Regions from separate parts of the Pseudomonas sp. MAG733B genome, predicted to be linked through region 1. Evidence: predicted binding sites of a transcription regulator. Region 1 holds the regulator's gene; the other holds the start of a gene.
The links. Region 1 encodes FliA, which starts transcription of late flagellar genes. Its sites were predicted from a motif close to CTAAAGTTTNNNNNNNNNNNGCCGNTAA; they were not measured.
Positions count from the first base shown of each region.

Region 2: the regulator FliA is predicted to act here: its motif matches at 5,222-5,249, upstream of V6Z53_RS04580 (methyl-accepting chemotaxis protein).

Region 1 covers NZ_CP145732.1:5,537,616-5,544,918, forward strand. Annotated here, with positions in the region: gene V6Z53_RS25280 (chemotaxis response regulator protein-glutamate methylesterase) at 1-181, opposite strand, end outside; gene V6Z53_RS25285 (chemotaxis protein CheA) at 231-2,501, opposite strand; gene V6Z53_RS25290 (protein phosphatase CheZ) at 2,537-3,325, opposite strand; gene V6Z53_RS25295 (chemotaxis response regulator CheY) at 3,345-3,716, opposite strand; gene fliA (RNA polymerase sigma factor FliA) at 3,883-4,623, opposite strand; gene fleN (flagellar synthesis regulator FleN) at 4,620-5,450, opposite strand; gene flhF (flagellar biosynthesis protein FlhF) at 5,567-6,892, opposite strand; gene flhA (flagellar biosynthesis protein FlhA) at 6,904-7,303, opposite strand, start outside.
Region 2 covers NZ_CP145732.1:989,498-996,800, forward strand. Annotated here, with positions in the region: gene mscK (mechanosensitive channel MscK) at 1-1,495, opposite strand, end outside; gene V6Z53_RS04575 (potassium/proton antiporter) at 1,530-3,272, opposite strand; gene V6Z53_RS04580 (methyl-accepting chemotaxis protein) at 3,541-5,166, opposite strand; gene V6Z53_RS04585 (hypothetical protein) at 5,442-5,672, shown strand; gene V6Z53_RS04590 (cell division protein ZapA) at 5,669-5,968, shown strand; gene V6Z53_RS04595 (methyl-accepting chemotaxis protein) at 6,069-7,303, shown strand, end outside.

The sequences.
Region 1 (7,303 bases):
TCATCGGCATCTCGTAGTCCATGGTGATCACGTCCGGCTTGAGGGCCAGGGCCTGATCGATCGCCTCTTTTCCGTTGGTCGCCGTACCGACGACCTGGATATTCGAATCCGCTGAAAGAATTTCCGAGACGCGGCGGCGGAAAAACCCCGAATCATCCACCACCAGGACTTTGACTGCCATAAACACTCCGTTAGACGGAGCGAGGCTCAGTCGCCCCGCTCCACCAGAATCAAATACGCCGTGCGGCGTAACGCTTGAGCATGCTCGGAACATCGAGAATCAGCGCGATGCGACCGTCACCGGTGATGGTGGCGCCCGACATGCCCGGGGTTCCCTGGAGCATTTTGCCCAATGGCTTGATGACCACTTCTTCCTGGCCCACCAGTTGATCGACGACGAAGCCGATCCGCTGGGTGCCCACCGAAAGGATCACTACATGGCCTTCACGCTGCTCTTCGTGAGCGGCGGAGCTGACCAGCCAGCGCTTGAGGTAGAACAACGGCAGCGCCTTGTCCCGCACGATCACCACTTCCTGGCCATCCACCACGTTGGTGGTCGACAGGTCGAGGTGGAAAATCTCGTTGACGTTCACCAGCGGGAACGCGAACGCCTGGTTGCCGAGCATGACCATCAGCGTCGGCATGATCGCCAGGGTCAACGGTACCTTGATGACGATCTTCGATCCCTGGCCCTTGGCCGAGAAAATGTTGATCGAACCGTTGAGCTGGGAAATCTTGGTTTTCACCACGTCCATGCCCACGCCACGACCCGACACGTCGGAGATCTCGGTCTTGGTCGAGAAGCCCGGGGCGAAGATCAGGTTGTAGCACTCGGTATCGCTCAGGCGATCGGCCGCGTCCTTGTCCATCACACCGCGTTTCACCGCGATGGAACGCAGGACGTTCGGGTCCATGCCTTTGCCGTCATCGGAGATCGACAGCAGGATGTGATCGCCCTCCTGCTCGGCTGCCAGGATGACCTTGCCGCCACGGGCCTTGCCCGAGGCTTCGCGTTCTTCCGGCGACTCGATTCCGTGGTCGACCGCGTTACGCACCAAGTGGACCAGCGGGTCGGCCAGGGCCTCGACGAGGTTCTTGTCGAGGTCGGTTTCTTCGCCGACCAGTTCCAGGTTGATCTCTTTCTTGAGCTGGCGAGCCAGATCTCGAACCAGACGCGGGAAGCGCCCGAAGACTTTCTTGATCGGTTGCATCCGGGTCTTCATGACCGCGGTTTGCAGGTCGGCCGTGACCACGTCGAGGTTCGACACCGCCTTGGACATGGCTTCATCGGCGCTGTTGGCACCGAGGCGAACCAAGCGGTTACGCACCAGCACCAATTCGCCGACCATGTTCATGATTTCGTCGAGACGCGCGGTATCGACCCGCACGGTGGTCTCGGCTTCGCTGGCCGGTTTTTCCGCCGGTGGCGCGGCCGGGGCACGGGCCGGAGCCGGTGCAGCAGCGGCGGCAGGCGCCGGTGTTTCGGCTTTCGGCTCGGGAGCCTTGGCTACCGGCTTCGGCGTCGCAGCCTTGGCGGCAGGTGCTGCAACCGAGGCGCTGGCGCCCGTTGCCGTTCCTGCCGTCGCGCCCACTTCGGTGAACTTGCCTTTGCCGTGCAATTCGTCGAGCAGCGATTCGAATTCGTGATCGCTGATCAGGTCACTACCGGCTGCAGCAGCGGCTGGCGCGGCTGGCGTCGGCACCGAAGCGATGGCCGATTCCAGCGCATCGACGGCAAAGTTACCTTTGCCGTGCAACTGGTCGAGCAGTGCTTCAAACTCGTCGTCGGTAATGTCGGAGCTATCGCCCGCAGCTTTTGGAGCCTGCGGTGCCGCAGGGGCAGCAGGTGCCACTGCATCGACGGCGAACTGGCCTTTGCCGTGCAGCTGGTCGAGCAACGACTCGAACTCGGCATCGGTGATTTCGTCGCTGGCAGCGGCATCGCTGGCAGGCGCTGGAGCAGCCGCCGGTGCCTCGGCCTGAGCCTTGACGGCGTTCAGCGAGTCCAGCAGTTGTTCGAATTCATTGTCGGTGATGTCACCCGATTCGCTTTCGGCGACAGGCTCTTCAACCACTTCGGCGACAGGTGCAGGCGCCGCCTCGTCCGCTGTTTGCGGCTCGGCCAGTCGGGCCAATGCGGCGAGCAATTCAGGCGTGGCAGCCGTGATCGGGCTGCGCTCGCGGACTTCGCTGAACATGCTGTTCACCGCGTCCAGTGCTTCGAGAACCACGTCCATCAATTCCGAGTCGACGCGACGTTCACCCTTGCGCAGGATGTCGAACACGTTCTCGGCGATGTGACAGCACTCCACCAGCTCGTTGAGCTGGAGGAAGCCGGCGCCCCCTTTTACAGTGTGAAAACCGCGAAAAATTGCATTGAGCAAATCCGCATCATCCGGACGGCTTTCCAGCTCGACCAGTTGCTCGGACAGTTGCTCTAGAATCTCGCCGGCCTCAACCAGGAAATCCTGAAGGATCTCTTCATCGGCGCCGAAGCTCATTAATGGTGTGCTCCTAACAGAACAGGTCTAAAAACCTAAAATCCAAGGCTGGATAACAAATCGTCCACATCGTCCTGACCGGACACAACGTCTTCTCTTTTATCGGCATGAATCTGCGGACCTTCACCCTGAGAGAGATGTTTTTGTGGATCTTTTTCTGCAAGCATCGCTTCACGGTCATGTTCGATGCCCGCAAAGCGGTCCACCTGACTGGCCATAAGCACGAGCTTGAGCAGGTTGCTCTCAACTTCGGTGACCAGTTGGGTCACTCGCTTGATCACTTGACCTGTGAGGTCCTGATAATCCTGGGCAAGCAGGATGTCGTTGAGGTTGGTCGACACGGCGCGGTTGTCAGTGCTGCTGCGCGCCAGGAATCCGTCGACGCGACGGGCCAGCTCGCGGAACTCTTCAGCCCCGACTTCGCGACGCATGAAGCGTCCCCAATCGGTGCTCAAGGCCTGGGCTTCGTCAGCCAGGCTGTTGACCAGCGGCGTGGCGTTTTCCACCAGATCCATGGTGCGGTTGGCCGCGGCCTCGGTCAGCTTGACCACATAACCCAGACGCTCGGTGGCGTCGGTGATCTGTGACACTTCCTCGGCTTGCGGCATGTGCGGGTCAATCTGGAAATTGACGATCGCGCTATGCAGCTCGCGGGTGAGCTTGCCCACTTCCTGATACAGGCCGCGGTCACGGGTCTGGTTGAGCTCATGGATCAATTGCACAGCATCGCCGAACTTGCCCTTTTCAAGGCTCTCGACCAGTTCGACGGCGTGTTTTTTCAGGGTCGATTCAAAATCGCCCTGCGAAGATTCGTTATGCCCCATAGCTCCCCCGTGGCGCAGTTCAACCGATGCGTTCGAAAATCTTCTCGATTTTTTCTTTCAACGCCTGGGCCGTGAAGGGTTTGACCACATAGCCGTTTACACCGGCCTGGGCCGCTTCGATGATCTGCTCGCGCTTGGCTTCAGCGGTCACCATCAGCACCGGCAGGTGCTTGAGCTTTTCATCGGCACGCACGTGGCGCAGCAGATCGATACCGGTCATGCCAGGCATGTTCCAGTCCGTTACCAGAAAGTCGATGCTCCCGCTGTTGAGAACCGGAATGGCGGTAGTGCCATCGTCGGCCTCGACCGTGTTGGTGAACCCAAGGTCACGCAACAGGTTTTTTATGATCCGCCGCATCGTTGAGAAGTCATCAACGATGAGGATTTTCATGTTCTTGTCCAATTCGACCTCCAAGCAGACTAAAACGCGCCCAGCACCTGGACGCGCCATTTCAATCAATCTGGCAAAACACTCGATGACTGTCTGGAGTACAGCGGATCGAGACCGGCGCGGTTCATCACCCCACCAGCCACGTCACAGTGCCCCCACACTGCCTTCAGCGCGCTCGCCACTCTCCCAAACGCCCCCGCAAACGGGCCGCGCACTGGCTGTGTAACTGGCTGACCCGAGACTCGCTGACTCCCAGGACCTCACCGATTTCCTTGAGATTCAACTCTTCGTCGTAGTACAGCGCCAACACCAGTCGCTCACGCTCCGGCAAATTGGCAATCGCGTCCGTCAGCGCCGCCTGGAAGCGTTCATCTTCCAGATCGCGTGACGGCTCGAGATGAGCACTCGCGCCATCCTCGTGCAGCCCTTCGTGTTCGCCGTCCTGCAACAGATCGTCGAAACTGAATAACCGGCTGCCCAGGGTGTCGTTCAAAATCCCGTAATAATCGTCGAGACTCAATTGGAGTTCGGCCGCAACTTCGTGATCTTTAGCGTCACGGCCGGTTTTAGCTTCAATCGAGCGAATGGCGTCGCTGACCATGCGGGTATTGCGGTGGACCGAACGTGGCGCCCAGTCCCCCTTGCGCACTTCATCGAGCATGGCGCCGCGGATGCGGATGCCCGCGTACGTCTCGAAACTCGCGCCTTTGCTGGCGTCGTATTTGGTGGAGACTTCCAGCAGGCCGATCATCCCGGCCTGGATCAAATCTTCGACCTGGACACTGGCCGGCAGACGCGCCAGCAAGTGATAGGCAATGCGTTTGACCAGCGGCGCATAACGCTCGATCAGCTCGTACTGCGCATCGCGTGCCGACTTCTTGTAGAGGTTGTAGCCGCTGGCTGTCATAGAACCGGTCCTGCCGTTTGTTGCACGAGGCGCTCGACGAAGAATTCCAGATGCCCGCGCGGGTTGGCAGGCAGCGGCCAGGTGTCGACCTTCTGTGCGATCGCCTTGAACGCCAGCGAGCACTTGGAGCGCGGGAAGGCTTCGTAGACGGCACGTTGTTTCTGCACGGCCTTGCGCACGCTTTCGTCGTAAGGCACGGCGCCGACGTATTGCAGGGCAACGTCGAGGAAGCGATCGGTGACCTTGGTCAACTTGGCGAACAGGTTGCGTCCTTCCTGCGGGCTCTGGGCCATGTTGGCCAGGACGCGGAAGCGGTTCATGCCGTAGTCGCGGTTAAGCAGTTTGATCAGCGCGTAGGCGTCGGTGATCGAAGTCGGCTCGTCGCAGACCACCAGCAACACTTCCTGGGCCGCGCGAACGAAACTGACTACCGAGTCACCAATACCCGCAGCGGTGTCGATCACCAGCACGTCGAGGTTGTCGCCGATGTCGCTGAAGGCCTGGATCAGGCCGGCGTGCTGCGCCGGGCTCAAATGAACCATGCTCTGGGTGCCGGACGCGGCCGGAACGATGCGGATGCCGCCGGGGCCCTGCAACAGGACGTCGCGCAGCTCGCAGCGGCCTTCGATCACGTCGGCCAGGGTACGTTTGGGTGTCAGCCCCAGCAGAACGTCGACGTTCGCCAGTCCCAGGTCGGCGTCCAGCAGCATGACGCGCCGGCCAAGCTCAGCCAAAGCCAGGGACAAGTTCACTGACACGTTAGTTTTCCCGACGCCACCTTTGCCGCCGGTCACCGCGATCACCTGTACGGGATGCATGCTGCCCATGTTATTTCTTTACCTTGTCTTGCATAGACGGAGGCCACATTACTGGCTGCGCGTTCGCAAACGGAACAATGCATGGCAGACCATCGATGTAGGTACAAAAACTATTCATTGTTACCTCAGCCTACCTGCTTGGTGGGGCTGTGGTAGATATCAGCGAACATGTCAGCCATGGCTTCTTCGCTGGGCTCTTCCTGCATTTGCACGCTAACGGCGCGACTGACCAGTTGATGACGGCGCGGCAGATGCAAATCATCCGGAATCCGCGGGCCGTCGGTCAGGTAGGCCACCGGCAATTCATGGCTGATGGCCAGGCTCAACACCTCGCCCAGACTCGCCGTTTCATCCAGTTTAGTCAGGATGCAGCCAGCTAGCCCGCAGCGCTTGTAACTGTGATAAGCGGCCGTCAGCACCTGCTTCTGGCTGGTGGTTGCCAGGACCAGATAATTTTTGGAACGGATGCCACGCCCGGCCAGGCTTTCGAGCTGCATGCGCAGCGCCGGATCACTGGCTTGCAGGCCGGCGGTATCGATCAGTACGACGCGTTTGCGCAGCAGTGGTTCCAACGCCTGCACCAGCGATTGGCCCGGATCGACATGGGTCACCGACACATTGAGAATCCGACCAAGGGTCTTGAGCTGCTCCTGGGCACCAATACGGTAGCTGTCCATGCTCACCAGCGCGATGTTTTGCGCGCCGTACTTGAGCACGTAGCGGGCAGCCAGCTTGGCCAGGGTGGTGGTCTTGCCCATGCCGGCAGGGCCGACCATGGCAATCACGCCGCCCTCTTCCAGCGGCTCGACTTCCGGGGTAGCAATCATCCGCGCCAGGTGCGCGAGCAGCATGCGCCAGGCCTGACGAGGTTCTTCGATATCGGAAATCATCGCCAGCAAGTCGCGCGACAACGGGCCGGACAGGCCGATGCGTTGCAGGCGACGCCAGAGATTGGCCTGGGCCGGACGGCTGCCTTGCAGCTGATTCCACGCCAGAGAGCCGAGCTGGACTTCCATCAGTTCGCGCAAGCTGTTGAGCTCGAAACGCATCGAGTCGAATGCACGCGAGTCGACAGCCGCTGCAGCAGCAGGCGCTGGCGACGGGCGCCGTGGCTCGGCGTAAGTCGGCTCGATGAGCGGTTCGGCGGCGGTCAATGGCAGGCCGGCGAACAACTGGCGATTGGTGGCGTTGTCGCTCTCGCCATCGCTGCGCAGGCTCAATTCGGCCTGGGCGGTGACGATCCGCGACTGAGTCTTGCGCAGCTCGTCTTCGAGTTCCATGTTCGGAACGCGCGGAGCCAGCGCCGACAGTTTGTAATCCAAGGCAGCCGTCAGCTCGACACCACCGGCGATCCGGCGGTTGCCAATAATGGCGGCATCGGCGCCCAGCTCATCACGAACCAGTTTCATGGCCTGACGCATATCGGCGGCGAAAAAACGCTTAACTTGCATAAACCACTACCTCAGCCGTTGGGCCCTACTGTCGCAACGATGGTCACTTGCTTGTTGTCAGGTATTTCCTGGTAGGCCAGCACATGCAGCCCCGGGACTGCCAGTCGGCCAAAACGCGAGAGCATCGCGCGAACCGGACCGGCCACCAGCAGGATCACCGGTTGACCTTGCATCTCCTGACGTTGCGCTGCATCGATCAATGAACGCTGCAGCTTCTCAGCCATGCTTGGCTCCAGCAGAACACCCTCTTCCGAGCCTTGTCCTGCCTTCTGCAGACTATTGAGCAATATTTGTTCCAACCTTGGCTCCAGCGTGATCACTGGCAGCTCGGAGTCAGTGCCTACAATGCTTTGCACGATTGCGCGGCTTACGCCGACGCGCACCGCAGCCACCAATGCGGCGGTATCTTGA
Region 2 (7,303 bases), 2.1 Mb from region 1:
ATGCCAGCGGCAGGAACAGCAGCGGCCGCTGGGTCAGGCCGTCAGTCAGTTCGCTGAGGCTGGAAGCCCAAGGCAGCGTCGTGACCTGGCGCTCCAGGCGATCCGGCACGGCGCGTATCCATTCCAGGTCCAGCGGCTTGTTGCTGGGAATCCAGAACATCTGCTCATCGAGTGTCGCGCGCAGGCTTTGCGCGGTGCTGAGCAGTTGTTTCTGGTTCAGTTGCAGGGTGATGGACTCGTTGAGTACCGCGCTCAATTCGCGGTTCAGGCGCTCCAGCAGGTCGGCGCGGGTGGTCGCCAGCTCCAGCAGGCTCTTGCGTAGCTGCGGAGTGACCTGCTCAGGCGGCTGGGTCGACAGCAAATTGTCGACGTAAGTAGCCGGGTTGCTGAGCAACTCCCGTTGCTGGCTGACTTCGAACTGATACAGGCGAATGTCGGCGATCTGGTCGGCCAGGTCGCGGTCGACCTTGAGACGCGGCAATGCCAGTTTCTGTTTATAGAGAATCTTCGAGAGCAGCAGGCTGCCCTTGAGCACGTTGATCTGTTCGTCCAGCGCCGCATCGCTTTGCGTCACGCTGTCCAGCTGTTGCTTGGTCTGCAGGTTCTGCTGGGTGACTTCGTTGAGGCGGTCAGTGCTTTTGAGCAGGTAGTCCGAGAGCTTCAGGTTGGCCGAGCTTTCGGTGGCCAACAGGCTGCTGCCACCGGCCTTTTGCGCTTCGATGGATTGCTGTGTCACCGTCTCCTGGGATTGGGCCAGGCGCTTCTGATTGATCAGGCTTTGCAGGTCCTGGATTTCCTGGTCCAGGCGGTCGGATCGTTCCGACAACAGGTCATGCTGACTGTTGCCCAGGTCTTGCAGCTGGGTATTGCCGGCCAGTTCCTGGCGACGCAGCGGAATCAGTGCGTTGAGTGCCGCCAGTTCGGCGTTGAGCTGGTCGCGCTGCTCGGCGCTCAAGGTCTTTCCGGCGTCTTTGCCGGTCTTGAGGATGTTGTTGATCTGCTGGATGCGCGTCTGGCTGGCGGATATTTCGGCCTGGGCGCGTTCGGGGCGGGTCTGGGCGGTAATGATCAGGCTGTTGGCGTCGGCCAGAGCTTTCTGTAGATCGCTTTGCTGGGTCGAGCGCTCGGTGAGCATTTGCTCGAGCTGCTGAATCGACTCCTTGGTAAAGCGTTGCGCCACCGGCACCACGGCGCTGGCCTTGAGACGCGTCAGCTCACGCTGGTTCTCGATGGTTTGCTTAGGGGCCGTGGCCAGTTGTTGCTTGAGGTCGCTGAGTTTCTGCTCGTAGTCACGCTTGTTGTTGAGCTGCGTCAGCGTGCCTTGCAGAACGGACTGTAAAGCCTTTTGATCCGCCTCCGGCAGTTTGCGGTCGGCGATCTTGTCCAGACTCGTCTGTACGGATTCGCGGGTGGGCGGTTCGGCGGCTTGCAAGGTGCCGACAGAGAGGCTCAGGCCCAGCAGGGCCATGATGAAAAAGGTGCGCAGGCTTGACATAAAGACCGATCAAATACGAGGCGAAGAATGGAGTTTAGAGGAACAAGCCCGGGCCCGGGCGACTTCCTTCGGGGAATCTGACGCCCACTTTGCCGATCTTGTTCCCCTCCATGACCGCGACGGTCCAGATGGTGTTGTTCCATTCCACCTGGTCGCCGACTACCGGAGCACCCCCCACTTTCTGGGCAATGAACTTGCCCAGGGACATCTCCGGATCGATGCCTTCGACCTTCAACCCGTACAGGGCAGCAACTGCGGCCAGTTGGGCGTCTCCTTCGAGTACGAAGTCGCCGAAGAAGCGCAAATCGAGGCCCCGTTGCGGCGCCTGGCTGAACAGTTTTCCGAGGGCCGGAAGGTTGTGTTCGTGGCCGATAACACACAGCAAATCATCGACTTCCAGCACCGTACTACCCGACGGATGGAGCAGTTGTTGGCCACGAAACAGGGCAGCGATGCGGGTGCCTTCGGGCATTTTCAGTTCGCGAAGGGGCGATCCGATGCACCATTTTTCGGCACCGAGGCGATAAACGAACAGTTCCCACTCGCTGGTGACATGCACTTCCAGGGCCGAACGAGAAATCGGCGCAGGCTCCGGCGGCACCGTCACCTTCAACAACTTGGCGACCCACGGCAGGCTTGTGCCTTGCACCAACAGCGAAACCAGCACGATAAAGAAGGCGAGGTTGAAATACAGTTGGGCGTTGGGCAGGCCGGCCATCAGCGGGAACACCGCCAGAATGATCGGGACCGCGCCGCGCAGGCCAACCCAGGAAATGAACGCCTTCTCGCGGCCATGGAATGCCTTGAACGGCAGCAAGCCAACCACCACCGACAGCGGCCGGGCAAACAGAATCATCCACAAGGCCAGCGCCAGTGCCGGCAGGGCAATCGGCAGCAGGTCGTGGGGCGTGACCAGCAGCCCCAGCACCAAAAACATGCCGATCTGCGCCAGCCAGGCCATGCCATCGAGCATGTGCAAGATACCGTGACGGCTGCGCACCGGACGATTGCCGATCATCAGGCCGCACAGGTACACCGCGAGGAAGCCGCTGCCGTGCAAGGCGTTGGTCAGGGCGAACACCACCAGACCACCGGCGATGACCAGGATCGGATACAGGCCGGTGGCCAGGTTGATCCGGTTGACCAGTTGCAGCATCAGCCAGCCACCGCCCAGACCGATGACGCCACCGATGCCGAACTCGCGCAGCAGGTGGGTCAGCAGGCTCCAGTGCAGGCCGGTCTGGCCGCTGGCGAGCATGTCGATCAGGGTCACGGTGAGGAACACCGCCATCGGGTCGTTGCTGCCGGATTCGATTTCCAGGCTGGCGGTCACCCGCTCGTTCAGACCTTTGCCGCCCAGCAGCGAGAACACCGCTGCGGCGTCGGTTGAGCCGACGATGGCGCCGATCAGCAGGCCCTGAATCAGGTTCAGGTCGAACAGCCAGGCCGCGGCCATGCCGGTCAGCCCGGTGGTGATCAACACGCCGACCGTGGCCAGCGACAGCGCCGGCCATAACGCCACGCGGAAACTCGACACCCGCGTGCGTAAACCGCCGTCGAGCAGGATCACCGCCAACGCGAGGTTGCCGACCAGATAAGCCGTTGGGTAGTTATCGAAAATAATCCCGCCGCCATCGACGCCAGCCGCCATGCCGACGGCCAGGATGATCACCAGAATCGGGATGCCGAGGCGGGACGAAAGTGAACTCACCAGAATGCTTGCACCTACCAGCAACGCGCCGATCAAGAACAGGCTGTTGATGGTCGTCGCATTCAAAGGCAGTACTCCAGAAAGCTGAAAGGCGGGCACAAACTGACCATGCAGTCTGCGTGCCAGCGATTCTAACCTGTTGAAATGTGATGCTGTCAAAAAGCTTTTGACGGTTTGACGCGCCGCGTGCGAACCCTGTGGCGAGGGTGCTTGCTCCCGTTGGGTCGCGTAGCGACCCCGCGAGTAGTTTCAGACAAATTTTGCAAGCCCGATTGCGACTGCTGCGCAGTCGAGCGGGAGCAAGCTCCCTCGCCACAGGGGTTGTGGGGTCCAGTTACAGGCTAAACCGCCCAACCATCGTGTTCAGGTCCACCGCCAAGCGCGACAACTCATTGCTCGCCGCGCTGGTCTGGTTGGCGCCGGTGGCCGATTGCACCGACAGATCACGAATGTTCACCAGATTGCGATCCACTTCACGGGCCACTTGCGCCTGCTCTTCGGCGGCGCTGGCGATCACCAGGTTGCGCTCGTTGATTTCGACGATGGCGCTGTTGATGGTGTCCAGCGACATTCCCGCGCCACGGGCGATGTTCAGGGTCGACTCGGCGCGCTCGGTGCTGTTGCGCATCGAATCCACGGCGTGCTCGGTGCCGCTCTGGATGCTGCCGATCATACGTTCGATTTCGCTGGTCGATTGCTGGGTGCGATGGGCCAGGGCTCGAACTTCGTCGGCCACCACCGCAAAACCACGACCGGCCTCACCGGCGCGTGCCGCTTCGATCGCGGCGTTCAAGGCCAACAGGTTGGTCTGGTCGGCCAAGCCGCGAATCACGTCCAGTACCTTGCCGATGTCACGGGATTCATTGGCCAGGTCGCCAATCAAAGTCGCGGTGCTCTGCACATCAGCGCTCATGCGTTCGATGGCGCTGACGGTTTCCTGCACCAGATCACGACCATCACCGGCGGATGTGGTGGCGTTCTTCGAGGCTTCGGAGGTGCTGACCGCGTTGCGCGCAACTTCTTCCACGGCGCTGGTCATTTCGTTGACCGCCGTGGCGGCCTGTTCAATTTCGTTGTTCTGCTGGGTCAGGCCGCGGGCGCTTTCGTCGGTGACGCTGTTGAGTTCTTCGGCGGCGGAGGCCAACTGCGTGGCCGAACCGGAAATCCGTTGCAGGGTGTCGCGCAGCTTGTCCTGCATCTTCGACATCGCCAGCAGCAAGCGACCGGCCTCGTCTTCACCGTCGACGGTGATCGGGCGCGTCAGGTTGCCTTCGGCGATCTGCTCGGCGGCATTCAAGGCATTGGCGATCGGCTTGGTGATGCTGTTGGTCAGCAACCAGGCGAACAGAATGGTCAGGCCGGTGGCGATGACAAGCAGGGTGATCACCAGATTGAAGGCCGAGTCGTATTGATCGGCGGCTTGCTGGTTGGTGTCGAGAGTCTGCTGGGTGTTGATCTCCAACAGCTTGTTCAGCACTGCATTGACGGCTTCGGAGTTGCTCAGCAGGTCGGCGTTGAGCAGGCTGCGCAGTTCGTCAACCTGGTTGTTGCGCGACAAGGTCTTCATCCGGTCTTCGATCTGGCGGTATTGCGCCAGCAACTGCACGTATTGATCGTAGGCCGCACGTTCCTGCGGGCTGCTGATCAGTTTTTCGTAGGTGGTCTGGGCGGCGCGGATCTGCTGGTTGCGCATGTCCAGCAACTCCATGGTTTTCTGCTGCACGTCTGGCTCGCGGTTGACCAGCAAACGGTAGGACAGCACGCGCAGTCGCAGCGTCAGCTGGGTGAATTCGTCGAGGCTCTTGATGCTCGGCACGCTGCTGACGGTGATGTTCTCGGCGGCGTCGCGGATCTTGCTCATCTGGTTCAGGGCAAACACGCCCAGAAGCATCATCAAACCGCCAATCAGGGCAAAACCGAGGAACGCTCGCGGCGCGATATTCATATTACGAAGGGACATGGTGTTTACCGAAAAGGGCGCACCAGAGCGGTGGCGAGGCTGACGTATGAATGACTTATCGGTCATGCGACTAAAGTCTTGAGGCCCTGCGCGGTTTTGCCGCACAAACGCCGTGGCGACGAAGTGCAGGAACCAGATGGGCCGATCACAGTCTCTACAGTTCGCGAGAGCGGTCACTCGTCAGGAAAATCAAGGCCTTGCGCCCGTATAACCCTGGCATCCACGGTGACTTTTCTTTATCGTACGCGCCCTTTGAAAATGCCTGGAAAATCAAAATGTTGGAAGCATCCCTAAGCCAATTGGAACAGCTGGTCAGCGACCTGGTACAACAGAACCAGACCCTGCTCGGCACCAACCAGACCCTGAGCGCCGAACTGGCCCAGGCCAAGGATGAAAACGAAAGCCTGCAATTGAGTCTGATGGAGCAGGAAGAGAAACAAGGCGCCACCGCCGCACGCATCCAGGCCCTGGTTGAGCGTGTCAGCGCTGGCCCAGTCAGCGCATGAGTTACGGCCCGGGTGTGAAAGTCGTCTCGATCCTGGGTGAGGACTATTCGATCAAGGCGCCGGCCGGGGAAGAGCAGACCCTGCTGGACGCGGCCATGATGTTGAAGGCTGCCCTGGCCGACACCAAAAGAAAGTACCCGACGCTGATCGGTGACCGACTGCTGGTACTGGCCGCGATGAATCTGTGCTCCCAGCAGATCGAAATGCAAAAGCAGCACAAGCTCGAACTCGACCGTTACCAAGAGCAAGTCAGCGCCACGGTTGAAGTGATCTCCAAGACGATCAATCAGGCCTGATCGGCTTTGCGCACAACCAAAGAATAGATTGTCGGTTGCGTTGTATACAATCGGCACGGCTGTTGCAGTGTTTCAGCCTCTTATTCTTTGGGGGTGCTCCATGCAGTTCTGGCGACGCAGTATTCAATGGCAGTTGATCCTGAGTATGGGCACCGCCCTGCTCGTCAGTATTCTGATCGTGGTTGGCATTTATACCCTCGTGGTCAACCGCCTCGCCCAGAGCTATCTGGTCGAACAAGCTCTACCGTCGAGCATCGAAGCGATGCGCAATGACATCGAGCGCATCCTCGTTCAACCGCTCACCGCCGCCAAGGACATCGCCAGCAACAGCATGGTGCGCAACTGGCTGGCCGAAGGTGAAAACAGTGCCCAGATTGGTACGTTTACCACCTATCTCGAAGGCATCCGCGCCGAGCACAAGGCCTTTACCGCGCTGATTGTCGGCACCGCGTCCAACCATTACTTCACCGAGAAAGGCCTGGACCGGACCCTCAGTCGTTCCAACCCCAAAGATGCCTGGTTCTACGCATTTCTGGACAGCAACCAGCCGCGGACCCTCAATATCGACAACGATACCGCGACCGGAGAATTGGCGCTTTTCATCGATCTCAAGGTTGAGCAGGCCGGCAAAGTCGTCGGTGTTGCGGGGCTTGGCCTGAACATGAAAGAGCTGTCGGAGCTGATCCACAACTTCAGCTTCGGGGAGCGCGGCAAGGTCTATCTCGTGCGTTCCGACGGTTTGATCCAGGTTCATCCTGAAGCGCAGTTCAGCGGTAAACGCACCTTGGCCGAGCAAATCGGTGCAGATGCCGCACAAGCGGTCATGGGTCAAAAAACTGCCATCAGCAGCGGCTTCCAGCGCGACGGAGAAGATTTCCTCGCCCTGAGCCTGCCATTGCGCGATCTAGGCTGGACCCTGGTGGCCGAAGTGCCACAGTCGCAGATCTACGCCGAAGCCCGCCGCGCCATGTGGATGAGCAGTGGCATCGGCCTGGCGGTGGCATTGGTTTGCTTGTTGCTGGTGGTGTTGCTGGCTCGTGGGCTGGTGCGACCGATTCGTCAGGTAACAGCGGCGCTGGTGGCCATCGGTAGCGGTGGTGGAGATTTGACCCACCGGTTAGATTCCAGCCGCGCCGATGAGCTGGGCGATCTGGCGCGCGGGTTCAATCGCTTCCTCGACAGTCAGCGCGAGATGATTGGCGAAGTGCTTACCACGAGTGAACGCTTGCGTACGGCTGTGGGCCAAGTGGCGCGAGTGGTGGATAACACCGCCGAGCGCTCAGGCCGGCAGCAGGAAATGACCGACATGGTCGCCACCGCCGTCCACGAAATGGG